One region of the Mucilaginibacter lutimaris genome, then DNA from elsewhere that is predicted to be linked to it. Evidence: riboswitches for the same ligand, from Rfam matches in the RefSeq annotation. Region 1 holds a riboswitch; each other region holds the start of a gene.
What was found. A riboswitch is a leader RNA that binds a small molecule or an ion and turns the genes downstream of it on or off. The one in region 1 is predicted to bind S-adenosylmethionine.

Region 1 (4,650 bases):
GCGGCACGCTGGTAAAGCATTATGCCGATATGGCGTTTATGGGTTTTGTAGAAGTGGTGATGAATTTAAATACTATCCTTAAAAATCTAAAGAAATGTAAAGAGGATATTGTTACCTATCGGCCGGATGTTTTGGTACTGATAGATTTCCCGGGGTTTAATTTAAAGATAGCGGACTTTGCCAAAACGCAGGGCATAGAAGTGTATTATTACATTTCACCCAAAGTATGGGCCTGGAACCAAAAGCGCGTTTTAAAGATAAAACGGGTTGTAGACCATATGTTCTGCATCCTGCCCTTTGAGGTAGATTTTTACAAAAGCTGGGGCATGGACATAGATTATGTAGGCAACCCCCTGCTTGATGCTGTAGACGCGTTTAAACCCAACCCCAATTTTGTTGCAGATAACAGCCTTGCCGGCAAAAAAACAGTTGCCCTGTTACCCGGCAGCCGTAAACAAGAGATAAGCCGTTTACTGCCCGAAATGCTTGCCGCGGTAGATAAATTTCCGCATCATCAATTTGTGATAGCAGGGGCACCTTCGTTTAACATCGATTACTATACACAATACCTTGGTGGTAAAAGTATCCCTGTGATATTTAATGCTACTTACGATATATTGGCTAATGCCGAGGCTGCTGTTGTAGCATCGGGCACGGCCACTTTAGAAACAGCTTTGTTTAATGTGCCGCAAGTGGTGGTTTATAAAGGCAATGCCTTAACCATTGGCATAGCCCGTATACTGGTGAAAATAAAATTTATATCGCTGGTTAATCTTATTATGGATAGGCTCGTGGTTACCGAACTGATACAGGAAGAATGTACTGCGGTAAAGATTACCGAAGAGTTAAATAACCTGCTGCACAATGCTCACCATCGTGATACCATGCTTGCGGACTACAATGTCCTTGATGAAAAGATGGGCCAACCGGGTGCATCGGTCAAAACGGCCAAGCTGATCTTAAAATATGCCTTAAAACAATAAGGCCCTGCTTAAAAAGCCGGGCCTTACTTGTCTCAAAGGGATGTTTTAAATAGATGTTGTAGATTATATGATTGATCAGGCGGCTACCAACTGTTGTTGGGCAGCTTTCTGTTTGTTGCTTGATGTAAACTGGTTTCTCTCTCTGAAAGCCTTAAGGTCTTCCATTAATAAGTTTTTTAATTCGTTATCAAAACGGGTAACTAATTTACTTGTTGCAGGTTTGTATTCAGCTTTCATAGGTTAATGTTTAAAGTTGTGAGTATGCAGTTGTTAATTATGCAGCGTTGCGGGTTGCGGTTTTTGATTTAAGCGCTTTTAGGTCGCTCATCAAAATGTTCATTAACTCTCTGTCGAAACGGTTAACTAATTTGCTGGTTGCTGGTTTTTGGTAAGTTTTCATAGTCCAATATTTAAAATTTTCAGTTTTTAGTTTGCTCTTTGTCTTCGTTGTTTTGGTTTTCGCTAAGGTTATCATGTCGGCGTTTCGCTTCTTTGTATTGCCTTGCTATTTGCTCTTCATCTCTCGCGTCGGATGTTTTCTCGGGAGCTTGAGGGTTTTCCCACTCTTTCTCCCCATCCTTGGTTTCAGTTATTTCGTCGATCATAATATCTCCGTTTGATAAGTACTATTCCAAACTAATGCCAAACTTTTCATTCCGACCAGAAAAAATGACACGCAACCATATTTATTTTTACATTAAAACTTAAAAGGTTTAAAAACAGCCGTTTTGAACCAAAAAATAAAATAGTATAAAGCAAAGGGTGTATGCAAAATGAGTACATGTTGTTGTAAAGAATAGTCAACAGAAAGGTTATCGGTTGTATAAAGTGTTCGTTTTTGAACAATAGGCCGTTCGGTTGGAGGGCGACTGATGAAAGAAAATAGTAACTTTCAAATTATTTTTAAATAAATTCTATTAAAGCTATAGACATTATAGGATATTATATATATTTGCATCATTAAATAGTTCTTTTAATAACTTATCCAGAAAGACAGAGGGAAAGGCCCTATGACGTCTTAGCAACCTGTACCGCTTCAAAGCGCGTAAAAGGTGCTAACTCCTGCTCCACTTATTGGGGAGAAAGATAAGATGACCACACATTAAAGTTAAATAGCTTTATCCTTTGTGTCCTCTTTTTTTGAGATAAGTTACTAAAGAAACATTGGTAACATTTAAAAACAGACACATAATGAGAATTTATTTAGATAACGCAGCCACCACCCAACTGGATAACGAGGTATTTAAAGCCATCACCCCTTATTTATTAGAATACTATGGCAACCCGTCATCGCATCATGAGCACGGCCGCGAGGTAAAAAAGGCCATTGAAGGGGCGCGCTCCACTATTGCCGGCCTGCTTAATGCTACGCCGGGCGAGATCATATTTACCAGTGGCGGCACCGAGGCAGATAATACCGCTATCTTGTCAAGCGTTCGCTCGCATCAAATAAAACACGTTATCACAACCCCTTTCGAGCATCATGCGGTGCTGCATACCTTAGAAGCGCTCAAAACTAAGGGCGAAATACAACTAAGTTTTATAAACACCGATAGCCACGGCAACCTGGATATTAACCACCTGGATGCTTTGCTTAAAACCAACGGCCGTTCGCTGGTATCTGTAATGCATGCCAATAACGAAATAGGTAATTTAAACGATATTGAATTGATAGGTGAGGTCTGTAAAAGCAGGGGCGCTCTTTTCCACTCAGATACGGTACAAACCATGGGGCATTACAGGCACGACCTGTCTAAACTAAACACGGATTTTATAGCAGCATCGGCACATAAATTTCACGGGCCAAAAGGCGTGGGCTTTATATATTGCCGCAATGGTGTACAGTTATCCCAACTATTGCACGGCGGCTCGCAGGAGCGTAAGCTACGCGCCGGTACCGAGAATATCCACGGAATAATAGGCCTGGCTAAAGCTTTAGAGATTGCCTACCGCAATATTGATGAACACCGGGTTTATATTCAAAATTTAAAAAACAGGATGATCGCTAAACTGCGGGAGCAGATAGGGGATGTTTATTTTAATGGTAATTCGGCCATTGCAGATAAAAGCTTATATACCGTATTAAGCGCAAGCCTGCCCGTTAACCATGCAACCGGCGATCTGCTGGCGTATCTGGATCAGAATAATATCTCCGTATCGGGCGGCAGCGCATGTTCAACCGGTTCGGCATCGCACGTGCTGAAGGCAATTGGCGCAGATGGGTCAAGAAACACGATCAGGTTCTCGTTCAGTAAATTTAACACCGCCCAGGAAATAGATCATACTGTAGAGAAGTTATCGGCTTTATATAAAGCCATAGCAGCGTAATATATAAGTGTATTTAAATGGTAATTACAGCGGCGGCGAGGTTAGTTAAAAGATCTTCTGAATTGGTTGGGCGATAAATTGGTATAACGCTTAAACAGTTTATTAAAAGACTGAGGATGCTCGAACCCCAGTTGATAGGCAATTTGGCCTGTGGTAAGTTGCGTGGTACTTAAAGCTTCCTTGGCCTTTTCAATTAAAAAATCATGAATATGCTGTTGCGTGCTTTGGCCGGTAAGCGACTTTAACATATCTGTAAGATACCTTGGTGAAACACGAAGGTGGTCCGCCACTTCAACAACAGTTGGTATGCCGGCTGCCATACTTTTAAAACGTTCTGCAAGATAATTATCCATTTTACTGATAATGTCATGATGCGCGGTTTTGCGTGTAAGGAACTGGCGGTTATAAAAACGGTTGCTATAATTCAGCAGCAATTCTATTTGTGAAACTAGCACATCCTGGCTAAAGGCATCAATGGCGTTGTCTAATTCGGTGCTGATGTTTTTAAAAAGCCCGGCTATTACATCTTTTTCTTTTTCTGAAAGGAATAATGCCTCGTTTACAGCGTAAGAGAAAAACCCGTATTGGTTTATTATTTTTCCCCAATTGATAGTTCCTGATCAGGTCTGTATGAAAATACAGGGTATAGCCTTCATAGCTGCTTTCATCACCTCTCATGGTAGCCAGCTGATTAGGGGCTAAGAATGCCAGGCCGCCTTCCTCAAAATCATAATAACCCTGCCCATATTTTACCTGCCCCCTAAAATTCATCTTAAACGAGATCTTGTAAAAGTCTATCAGGAAACTTCGCCCGGCGTTTTCACGGACGATCTTGGTAACATCGTAATTAACTAAAGCCACTAAAGGGTGCAGGGGCTTTGGCAAACCCATTCCCCTCATCAGTTCGGAGATACTTTTAATAACAATAGGTGGCTGTGTTACTTTCACGGGGCTAAACTATGTTAAACTAATCCTGTGCACATGGCCTTATTACTATATCGCCAACATCTACATTATCTGGCTGGCTTATCGCGTAAACTACCGCGGCGGCTATTGAATTGGGGCTAATGGCAATTTGTGAAGCTTTTTCCTTAATGGCGGTCCGTGTAGCTTCATCCTCAATATAATCTGTAAGTTCGGTATTGACAAACCCTGGTGATATCCCGGTTACGCGATATAATCCGCCCGATTCCTGCCGCAAAGCCTCAGCTATAGTGCGTATCGCGTTTTTAGTGCCCGCATAAACACCCTGCAGGGGCACTATCTTGATCCCTGAAGTAGAGATTATATTAATGATGTGCCCCGATCCCTGCTGTTTAAAAACGGGTAATGCCGCCGC
Region 2 (4,650 bases), on a different contig from region 1:
TCTCTTTTAGTGGTAATGTTTTGGCTGTTCGATAGATGGCTAACAAATACAAGCGATGTCGCCAGTAATAGCTTTTTTATTTGAAGGTTTATTTTCATGCTGTGGTTTAGTTTATGCCCTTATTTGACACCCCTTTTACAGCATGGTTTATTGCAGTTTTAATTTATTTAAAGAGTGAAAATGAATTAACTATTAATCTCAGCCCTTCAACCCCTGCAAATCGCATTCTAAACTCTTATCCCAGTTACCTGTAACGGCAGCGGCGTTGTATGTACTCTGCAGGAATTGTTTCAAGGTTTCTTCGGGGTTGGCAGATTGCTGTACCACTTCGTAAGTGAGTAAAAACTCACCCATCTCGCCGCTGTAAAATGCTTCGGGCGGACTAACCTGCTGCTTGCTGAATGCCTCCGGCGTGGGGTAGCAATAACTGTAGAAAGCGGGGTGTGGAAACTGTTCGCCGCCCAGCCAGAACCCGCAGGAACTCACCTCGTGCGAGTAGGCTTCCTGCATCACATCATCGGGCATATTTGGCGCGCCGCCGGGATGTTTTGGCGCCGGCCTGCCGCTGAAACGGGTAACCGCCAAATCGAACGCGCCCCAAAAGAAATGCACCGGGCTGCACTTACCCAAAAATCCCGACCTAAAATCGGTAAACACGTTATGGATTTTGATGAGCGCCTGCCAGATAGTGTTCATCCCCTCGGGATGATACGTGCAGGGCGCGGTATTTTCGGCAAAAGGAATGGCAACTTCCAGTTCATTGGGTACGGCATAGATCTCTACCTCAACACCAACGGCTTTGAGGTTTAGCATCAATTTGTTGTAAAAACCGGCAATGGTTTCGGCACCCAGGGCAGATGTTACCTTTTGGCCAGTGCTAATTATGATATGCAGTTGGTGGTCGATAAAATCCAGGTCTATCTGGAATACACCATCCTTGTAGGGCATGCTGCCCGTTGTTAAACCCGTGGCGCTTACATACAAGGTAACCTGCCAGGAGTGGTTTATCCATGGCATTTTTTTGAGGCGTACCTTGCCTATCATCTGCGTCCACTGGTGAACGGTGTTGATGGTATCTTTCAGATAATGAAAATCGAGTTTAGGCCAGTTGTGGGTAGAGTTGCTCATAATGTAAATATACAAGCTGGGAACGGGATTGTGTATAAATCGCTCTTCAATAGTTTACTCACCCCGACTACGCTTCGCTGGTCGACCCTCTCTGCTTCGCAAAGAGGGTGTGTAAATTTATTTTCCTCCACCCTCTTTCCGCGTAGCGGAGAGAGGGTGGCGCGCGAAGCGTCGCGGGGTGAGTCCATACGGAATAAATAAAAAAGGCGATGAGCTCCTCAGCCCACCGCCCAGTCATTATTAGTCAGTCAGTTTAGACGTCGCGGGTAGATTCGAACTACCGTTAAAGGTTTTGCAGACCCACACCTATCCTCTCGGCCACGCGACTTTGATTCTTATAGCCTATTTATTGGGCTGTGGTGTCGTCCTTAAATAAGGCTTCACCTCGGTAAACCCTTTAGGGAATTTAGCCGGAATATCTTCTGTTTTAATAGATGGCAGCACTACCACATCCTCACCGTCTTTCCAATCGGCAGGGGTTGCTACACTGTGGTAGGCGGTTAGTTGCAGGCTGTCTATCACCCTCAGTATTTCCTGAAAGTTCCTTCCGGTTGATGCCGGGTAGCTGATGATAAGTTTTATCTTTTTATCCGGCCCAATGATGAACAGCGAACGAACGGTAGCTACCAATGATGCATTCGGGTGGATCATGTCGTAGGCCTCAGATATTTTGCGGTCCTCGTCGCCTATTATCGGGAATGTTACCTCAACGTTTTGTGTTTCGTTGATGTCATTTATCCAGCCCTTATGAGATTCGGCACTGTCGGTACTTAGGGCTATAACCTTAACATTGCGTTTCTCAAACTCATCTTTTAATGAGGCGGTTTTACCAAGCTCGGTAGTACAAACCGGTGTATAATCTGCCGGGTGCGAGAATAGCACACCCCAGCTATCGCCCAGGTATTCGTAAAAATCAATTTCGCCCTGCGATGTCTGGGCCTTAAAATTTGGGGCGTCGTCGCCAAGTCTTAAACTCATGATATTGGTTTTTAATATTGTTAAGCCCCCTCTAAATCTCCCCCGAAAGGGGAGACTTTTTAAGCCCTCTCCTTCGGAGAGGGTTTGGGTGAGGCTCCATAAAGCTATACATTTCAATTTTGTTTCGGTAATTTATCCGGAAAAGCGATTAAGAGAGAGGCCTTCAAGGTGAAAACAGAACGCTTCATGAGCATTCGGTTTTTATTAAATCAGCTTATCTGTCTCCGCTAAGCAGCGAAGCAGGAATTAGCACCTTTTACAAGCCTTAAAGCTGTACAGGTTGCTAAGACATCATAGGGCCCTTCCCTCTGTCTTTCTGGATAAGTATGTTTAAAGAACGATTACATCACAAAAGTACATATTAAATCTATAATTCCTATAGACTTAATATTTATTATTTAAAATATTCTTTAAATAATTGAATTTCAATGAGAAAATTTTGTATTACAATATTATGCAAGCTTTAATCAATCCTTACATGTAGCGATGGGTATAAAACCCATCGCTACATGATCATTACTTCCCGTTAAGCTTCTTTATCAGCTCCACTTCTTCGGGCTTGTAAGGTGTACCGTCCTTACGGAAGATATCATGGAACCATTCCTTAGGTTCGCTACCATCAGGTATAGGATTATCCCAGGCAAAGATGGTATTGGTTTTACCCATTACAAAGCCCCAGTTAAGTGCGCCTACGTTTTCTTTTTTTAGCATTGGCATTACGTTGGCAAACTTGCTGCCTCGGGTGCGTGCCATATATTCGGTACAAATCAATGGCTTGCCATGGCTTTTTAGTAATTGTATGGTTTTAAGATGCGATGCTTCGTCGGTATAATCATGATAAGTCACAATATCGGAGTTTAAGGCCTGGTAGGCATTTAACTTTTCAAAACTCCAGTCCCAAAGGCCTGCAGAAATTGGCTGGTCGGGGTTTACTGCGCGCGCCCAGGTAAACACTTTTACAAGTAAGCCCATAGATGCGTCCTTTTTGTTAGAGTTGCCCGGTTCGTTATATAAATCCCAAAGCAGTATGCGTTTATCGTGCTTAAAGGCGGTTAGTACATCAGTAACGTAGGCTTGCAGCATTGCAGTTTCGCCCGCGTTGTTTAGGCGGTTACCGGGATCCTGCAGCCAGCCAGAGTTGTGCACACCCACTTTAGGCGCAGGCTGTTTGCCAATTTTAGCATCAGCGTTCCAGCAGTCGTCAAAAAAAACAAACATGGTTTTAATGCCGTGCTTGTTGGCTATGGTTAAGTATTGGTCCACACGTTTCTTAAAACCGGCTTTATCTTGTTTCCAGGCAAGGCTGTATAAGAACACGCGCATGGTATTAAAGCCTATGCTTTGCGCATAACCTAATTCGCGGTCTATCGTAGCCGGGTCAAAGGTATCAGCCTGCCACATTTCCAGCTGGTTAATGGCTGTACTTGGTATAAAATCGGCCCCACTCATCCATTTATGGCCGGCATACCAGGTATTTGCTTTAGCTACCGACCACACCTTGCCCGGAGCCGCTTTTTGCGCAGATGCATTTACAGATAAAAACATAAGGCATACCGCCAGGATCTTTACAAAATAGGTTCTCATTTTTATAATTGTTGGTTGGACAGTAAATATAAAATATTTATTTAAGAATAACATTTTTTGATTTTCGTGCTAATTGAATATTAGTTTCACTACTTGCTTACCTGTAAATTAACAATTCATAACAGCACCCCGAACCCGGCAGTGAAAGAAATAATATTTCTTTTAACCTTAATATTTTTTCGGTTAATAGTATACTATTTTACCTGCTTAAATTTTCATAACCCTTTGGCTAATTAAGCGTATAACACTTTTACGGTGTTAATTGTATAACATCCAGCACAATAGCGTCGTTATTGATGTTTGAAGTTTTGAATGCAATAATTAACCGGTAGGTAATTTTGAACGCATTTGGCAATTTACAACAACAACGCGTTGTAAATAACGTGCACTTGCCTTTTTGGCATGTATTTTATAATACCCTGTAATAAAAAATAAATTAGCGATTAAAGTGTACAATGAGTTCTGAAGAACATAAGTTTTCTGGCGAAAGCATAGCTCATATTGCGCGTATAATTGATCATATTAATTTAGGCATTTGGGAATATAACACTGATACCGGGCAAACAAAATGGTCGGTAGGTTTTTATACTGCGCTGGGCTACTCCCCGGGCGAGATAGAATGCTCATACACCAACTTTTTTGACCATCTTTTATATTATCACGACAGAAATGTCTTTTTAAAAAGTACTTATCACCCACGCATGGGCGAATCGCCCGTTACGCAAATAAGGCTGCTTACCAAGCAAAATGGCTACCAATGGTTTGAAAGCACCACTCAAAAGCACGATACCGGCAACGGCCCTGTTATATACGGCGTTATAACCAATATAAACAAGCTTAAACTACAAGAAGTAAACGCCGCTGAAGCCGACTTTAAACTTGCCGAGATAGGCCGAATTGCCAAGCTTGGGAGCTGGGAAATTGATGTTGCTACTATGGGGCTAAAATTTTCGGACGAGA
Region 3 (4,650 bases), on a different contig from region 1:
AGCGGGCCTGTTGTGCGGGCAGGTAAACCGAATGAGGGTCGAGGTTTTGCAGCAGGTCGTTAACAGTTACGCCTTCAATACTGTCGGTATTTACCGAATCTACATACTTATTAGTGACTAGTGATAGCACACGCGAGATTTTATCGGGGCGGGCGCTCAGGCCAAGCCTTTGCCCTACCATATCGCCATTACTAAGTAATATGCCGATACCTATCCCTATCAAAATCAATATAAGCGTCCTGAAAATTATTCCCGCAGTTTTTTTCATGTGTAAATGGCCATCGCAAAGCTAATAAATAGCAGCTATTGCTTATAATTTATATCACCTTCGTTGCTTTGATGTTTTTTATTCAATTTTGTTAAAAAATATCAGCCTCACCCTGCCCTCTCCAAAGGAGAGGGTCCAAACAAGTGAAGCTTAAAGTCCTCTCCTTTGGAGAGGATTTAGGTGAGGCGTAACTTTAATGCCAAAAAATGGAAAGAAGCACCGAAAAAGATTCGAAATATAACGGCTTGGAGAACATGCCGCTGCATGAGCTTTTGCAGAACATTAATAACGAAGATAAAACTGTACCATTGGCCGTAGAGAAAGCTTTACCGCAGATAGAAGCACTTGCAAAAATAACTACCGACCGAATGAAAACAGGTGGCCGCCTGTTTTATATTGGCGCGGGTACCAGCGGCAGGCTGGGCGTTGTTGATGCATCTGAATGCCCGCCAACATTTGGTGTTCCGTTTGATTGGGTGGTGGGCATCATTGCCGGGGGCGATACCGCCATACGCAAAGCGGTAGAATTTGCCGAAGATAACACCACCCAGGCCTGGAAGGACCTGCAGGAGTTTAATATAAATGAGGGCGACGTAGTAGTGGGCATAGCAGCATCTGGCACTACGCCTTATGTTATTGGCGGCTTAAAAACGGCCAACGAGCATGGCGTTGCCACGGGATGTATAGTTTGCAATGCAGGCAGCCCGGTAGCCGCGGCAGCCCAATACCCCGTAGAAGTAGTAACCGGCCCCGAGTTTGTGACCGGCAGCACCCGTATGAAGGCGGGCACCGCGCAAAAGCTGGTTTTGAATATGCTCAGCACAAGTGTTATGATACAATTGGGTAAGGTAAAGGGTAATAAAATGGTTGATATGCAGTTATCAAATGATAAGCTGATACAGAGGGGAACCAATATGGTAATGGCCGAAACAGGCTTGTCCGAAACCGAAGCCGCGGCCCTGTTAAACCAATACGGGAGTGTGCGTAAAGCAGTGGAAAGTTTAAAAAATAAATAAAGAATTTAAGCCTCATCCTTAGGGGAGGTTTGGAGGGCGCTACATGCACGAAATAGAACCATATTACCGCTGGCGGGATGATTACGTAGCATCGGAGGATGAGAATTCGCCGTTTTACGCTACACAGTATAGCGAGTTTGAATTTGACAAGCAGGTGTATAATTATTTACTGCACCCGCAGTGGGATTCTTTTGGGTCGAACACGTTGTACTTAAAGGTTTTGTATGTGGATTACGACCGGGGTTACAGCATTATAGAATTTATTGGCGAATGGAACGATGCCATTAATAACGATATTATGCTGATGAAGCGTGAGTTGTATGACCTTATGGTTGATCAAGGTGTAAACAAATTTGTGTTAATTGGAGAGAATGTTTTAAACTTCCATTACTCTGATGATAGCTACTATGAAGAGTGGTTTCAGGAAGTGGAGGATGGATGGATAGCTGGGATTAATTTTCAGGAACACGTTATCCGGGAGTTTAAGAGCGCTAATATCGATTACTACATTAACTTTGGAGGCCAGCTGGATGAATTAAACTGGCGCGCGTTAAAACCTTTGCAGGTATTTAAAAAAGTTGAAGAGCAATTAACAAAAAGGCTAAACTAATCAATTGCCATAGTTGAGCAACCTTTGCGAAACATTAACAACAATAGGTGTTACTTTGCGTTCAAACATTATTATATTCGTATAAATAATTTTCTAAAGATAAATGGAAACTAAAACTAATAATTTCGAATACGTTTACGACAACGTAAGCTACGTTGAAAACCCCGAAGCATCCCGTAAATTCATTGCAAATGTTTTTGTTTGGATGTTTGTGGCTTTAGGGATTTCTGCCCTTTGTACCTACACATTTGCTTTCGTTCCCGAGCTATCAGGTATACTGCGCGACCCGGAAACAGGCCGTAATAACATTTTAGGTACTGTTACCATGTTTGCGCCTTTTGTGTTAGTGCTTATCATGTCGGGCAGGTTGCATAAAATGAGTGTTGTAACTGCGTCCATCATGTTTATAGCCTTTTCGGCCATCATGGGGATAAGCCTTAGCTATATATTTTATATTTATGGTTTTGGCACTATCTCGACAGCATTTATTACATCGGCCATTGTTTTTGGCGTAATGGCCATTGGAGGTTATACAACCAATCAGGATCTGACAAAATTTGGCTCTATCCTTATCATGCTGTTAATTGGCGGTATCATCGCCACCGTGTTAAACTTATTCATCTTCCACAGCGGAAGTTTTAGTTTATTAATTAGCTACGTATTGGTGGCAGTATTTGTAGGCCTTACCGCCTACGATGTGCAGAAATTAAAACGCATTGGTGCAGGCTTAGAGTACGGTAGCGCCGAAGGTAAAAAGACTGCTATAATGGGCGCTTTAACCCTTTATCTTGATTTTATTAACCTGTTCCTTTTATTGCTGCGCATATTTGGCGGTAACAGGAGATAATAGGTTTAAACCATATTGAAGAGCCGCCTGCAATAACAGGCGGCTTTTTTTTTTTAAAGAGTTTACTTACACGGTCATTGCTTCGCTCGACCCCTCTTTTCGCTTCGCGGAAAGAGGGGTCCAAAATAATCCCCGCTTTGCGCAACAGAGAGGGGCAGGGGGTGAGTTAATCGTTAAAGATTTTGGCTAAAGCCAGTTTTGCTTGTTTGCCATCCGTCTCATTTATGGGACGGCAATGAATTTGCAGTTAGCTTGATTAAATGTTTTATCTTGTAAAAATTGAAACACGGCAAAAATCATTGCCGTTGGCTTCAGCCAACGGATAGCAGGCAATTGCGTGTAATTTATACGCTTGCACTTTACAACATTATTATTCATCTTTGCATTGCTTATGGAGAAAGACGGAGGGATTAGACCCTGCGATGTCTTAGCAACCTGTTACTTAACAAGGTGCTACATTCTACTCAAACCAAATGAATGGCTTGAGACAGATAAGTGAAAGTCAATTCAACACCCGACTTTTCGAGTAAGCTGAGTTTTGAGATTTCATAGATAGTTTTTTGATTACACCGATTTCGGTTGCGATCATTTTTAATCGGTGCAATCATCAAAAAAAAATCGGTGCAATCATAAACATGGATATTAGAAAAGAACTACAAAAACGCATATTGGTTATTGACGGTGCTATGGGTACCATGATCCAAAGGTACGAACTTGGTGAGGAGGACTTTCGCGGGGAGCGTTTTCGTGATCATCCGTCGGACCTTAAAGGCAATAACGACCTGCTAAATATAACCCGCCCGGATGTGATCAAGGCTATTCACGCCGAATATCTGGACGCCGGTGCGGATATCATAGAGACCAATACCTTTAGTACACAAAAAATATCACTGGCCGATTATCACCTCGAAGAACTTGATTACGAATTAAGTTACGAAGGCGCGCGCATTGCCCGTGAAGTGGCCGACGAATACACTAAAAAAGATCCGTCGAAACCACGCTTTGTGGCTGGCGCCGTTGGCCCTACAAACCGCACGGCTTCTTTATCGCCGGATGTGAACGACCCCGGTTACCGCGCCGTTACGTTTGATGACCTCGCGCAGGCTTACTATGAGCAGGTGCGTGGTTTGGTGGATGGCGGCTCGGACGTGTTGCTGGTCGAAACCATATTTGACACATTGAACGCCAAAGCAGCGCTGTTTGCCATACAACGATATAAAGACGAGTGTAAAGCCGCAGGTAAAGATTACCCTGCGTTCCGTGAGACAGGGGGGATTATGATCTCCGGTACCATTACCGATGCATCGGGTCGTACCCTTTCCGGGCAAACGGTAGAGGCTTTCTGGAACTCTATCAGTCACGCAAACCTGTTATCGGTAGGGTTGAACTGCGCTTTGGGCGCTAAAGAAATGAGGCCCCATTTAGAGGAGCTTTCTGCAAAGGCAGGTGTATTTATCTCGGCTTATCCTAACGCCGGTTTGCCGAATGAATTTGGCGCTTATGATGAAACACCGCACGAAACCGCCCACCAGGTGGATGATTTTATAAAAGCCGGGCTTGTAAATATTGTAGGTGGTTGTTGTGGCACCACGCCCGACCACATTAAATGCATTGCCGAAAAGGCTGCAAAATATCCGCCAAGACAAATTCCTCAAATAGAGCCTTATTTAAGATTAAGCGGACTGGAAGCAGTAACCCTTACTCCCGAAACAAACTTTGTAAACATAGGCGAGCGTACCAATATCACCGGGTCGCCCAAATTCTCCAAACTCATCTTGGCCGAAGATTACGAGGCTGCCCTTACTGTTGCCCTGCAGCAGGTAGAAGGCGGCGCGCAAGTCATAGACATTAACATGGATGAGGGGATGATAGACTCGGAAGCGGTGATGGTGAAATTCCTGAATCTGGT

Region 2: another riboswitch for S-adenosylmethionine. It lies ahead of ACFQZI_RS09870 (peroxiredoxin); the one in region 1 lies ahead of ACFQZI_RS11900 (cysteine desulfurase family protein).
Region 3: another riboswitch for S-adenosylmethionine. It lies ahead of metH (methionine synthase); the one in region 1 lies ahead of ACFQZI_RS11900 (cysteine desulfurase family protein).

The regions. Positions count from the first base shown of each region.
Region 1 is NZ_JBHTIA010000008.1:89,233-93,882, forward strand. It holds gene lpxB (lipid-A-disaccharide synthase) at 1-983, shown strand, start outside; gene ACFQZI_RS11885 (hypothetical protein) at 1,059-1,220, opposite strand; gene ACFQZI_RS11890 (hypothetical protein) at 1,258-1,383, opposite strand; gene ACFQZI_RS11895 (hypothetical protein) at 1,403-1,588, opposite strand; SAM riboswitch class I at 1,962-2,076, shown strand; gene ACFQZI_RS11900 (cysteine desulfurase family protein) at 2,175-3,311, shown strand; gene ACFQZI_RS11905 (helix-turn-helix transcriptional regulator) at 3,353-3,766, opposite strand; gene ACFQZI_RS11910 (hypothetical protein) at 3,816-4,259, opposite strand; gene ACFQZI_RS11915 (SDR family oxidoreductase) at 4,279-4,650, opposite strand, start outside.
Region 2 is NZ_JBHTIA010000005.1:38,314-42,963, reverse strand. It holds gene ACFQZI_RS09885 (hypothetical protein) at 1-98, opposite strand, end outside; gene ACFQZI_RS09880 (DUF5996 family protein) at 199-1,128, opposite strand; tRNA gene ACFQZI_RS09875 (tRNA-Cys) at 1,386-1,456, opposite strand; gene ACFQZI_RS09870 (peroxiredoxin) at 1,471-2,106, opposite strand; SAM riboswitch class I at 2,318-2,433, opposite strand; gene ACFQZI_RS09865 (1,4-beta-xylanase) at 2,623-3,690, opposite strand; gene ACFQZI_RS09860 (PAS domain-containing sensor histidine kinase) at 4,146-4,650, shown strand, end outside.
Region 3 is NZ_JBHTIA010000003.1:88,948-93,597, forward strand. It holds gene ACFQZI_RS01170 (S41 family peptidase) at 1-268, opposite strand, end outside; gene murQ (N-acetylmuramic acid 6-phosphate etherase) at 475-1,284, shown strand; gene ACFQZI_RS01180 (hypothetical protein) at 1,328-1,894, shown strand; gene ACFQZI_RS01185 (Bax inhibitor-1/YccA family protein) at 1,998-2,741, shown strand; SAM riboswitch class I at 3,128-3,239, shown strand; gene metH (methionine synthase) at 3,377-4,650, shown strand, end outside.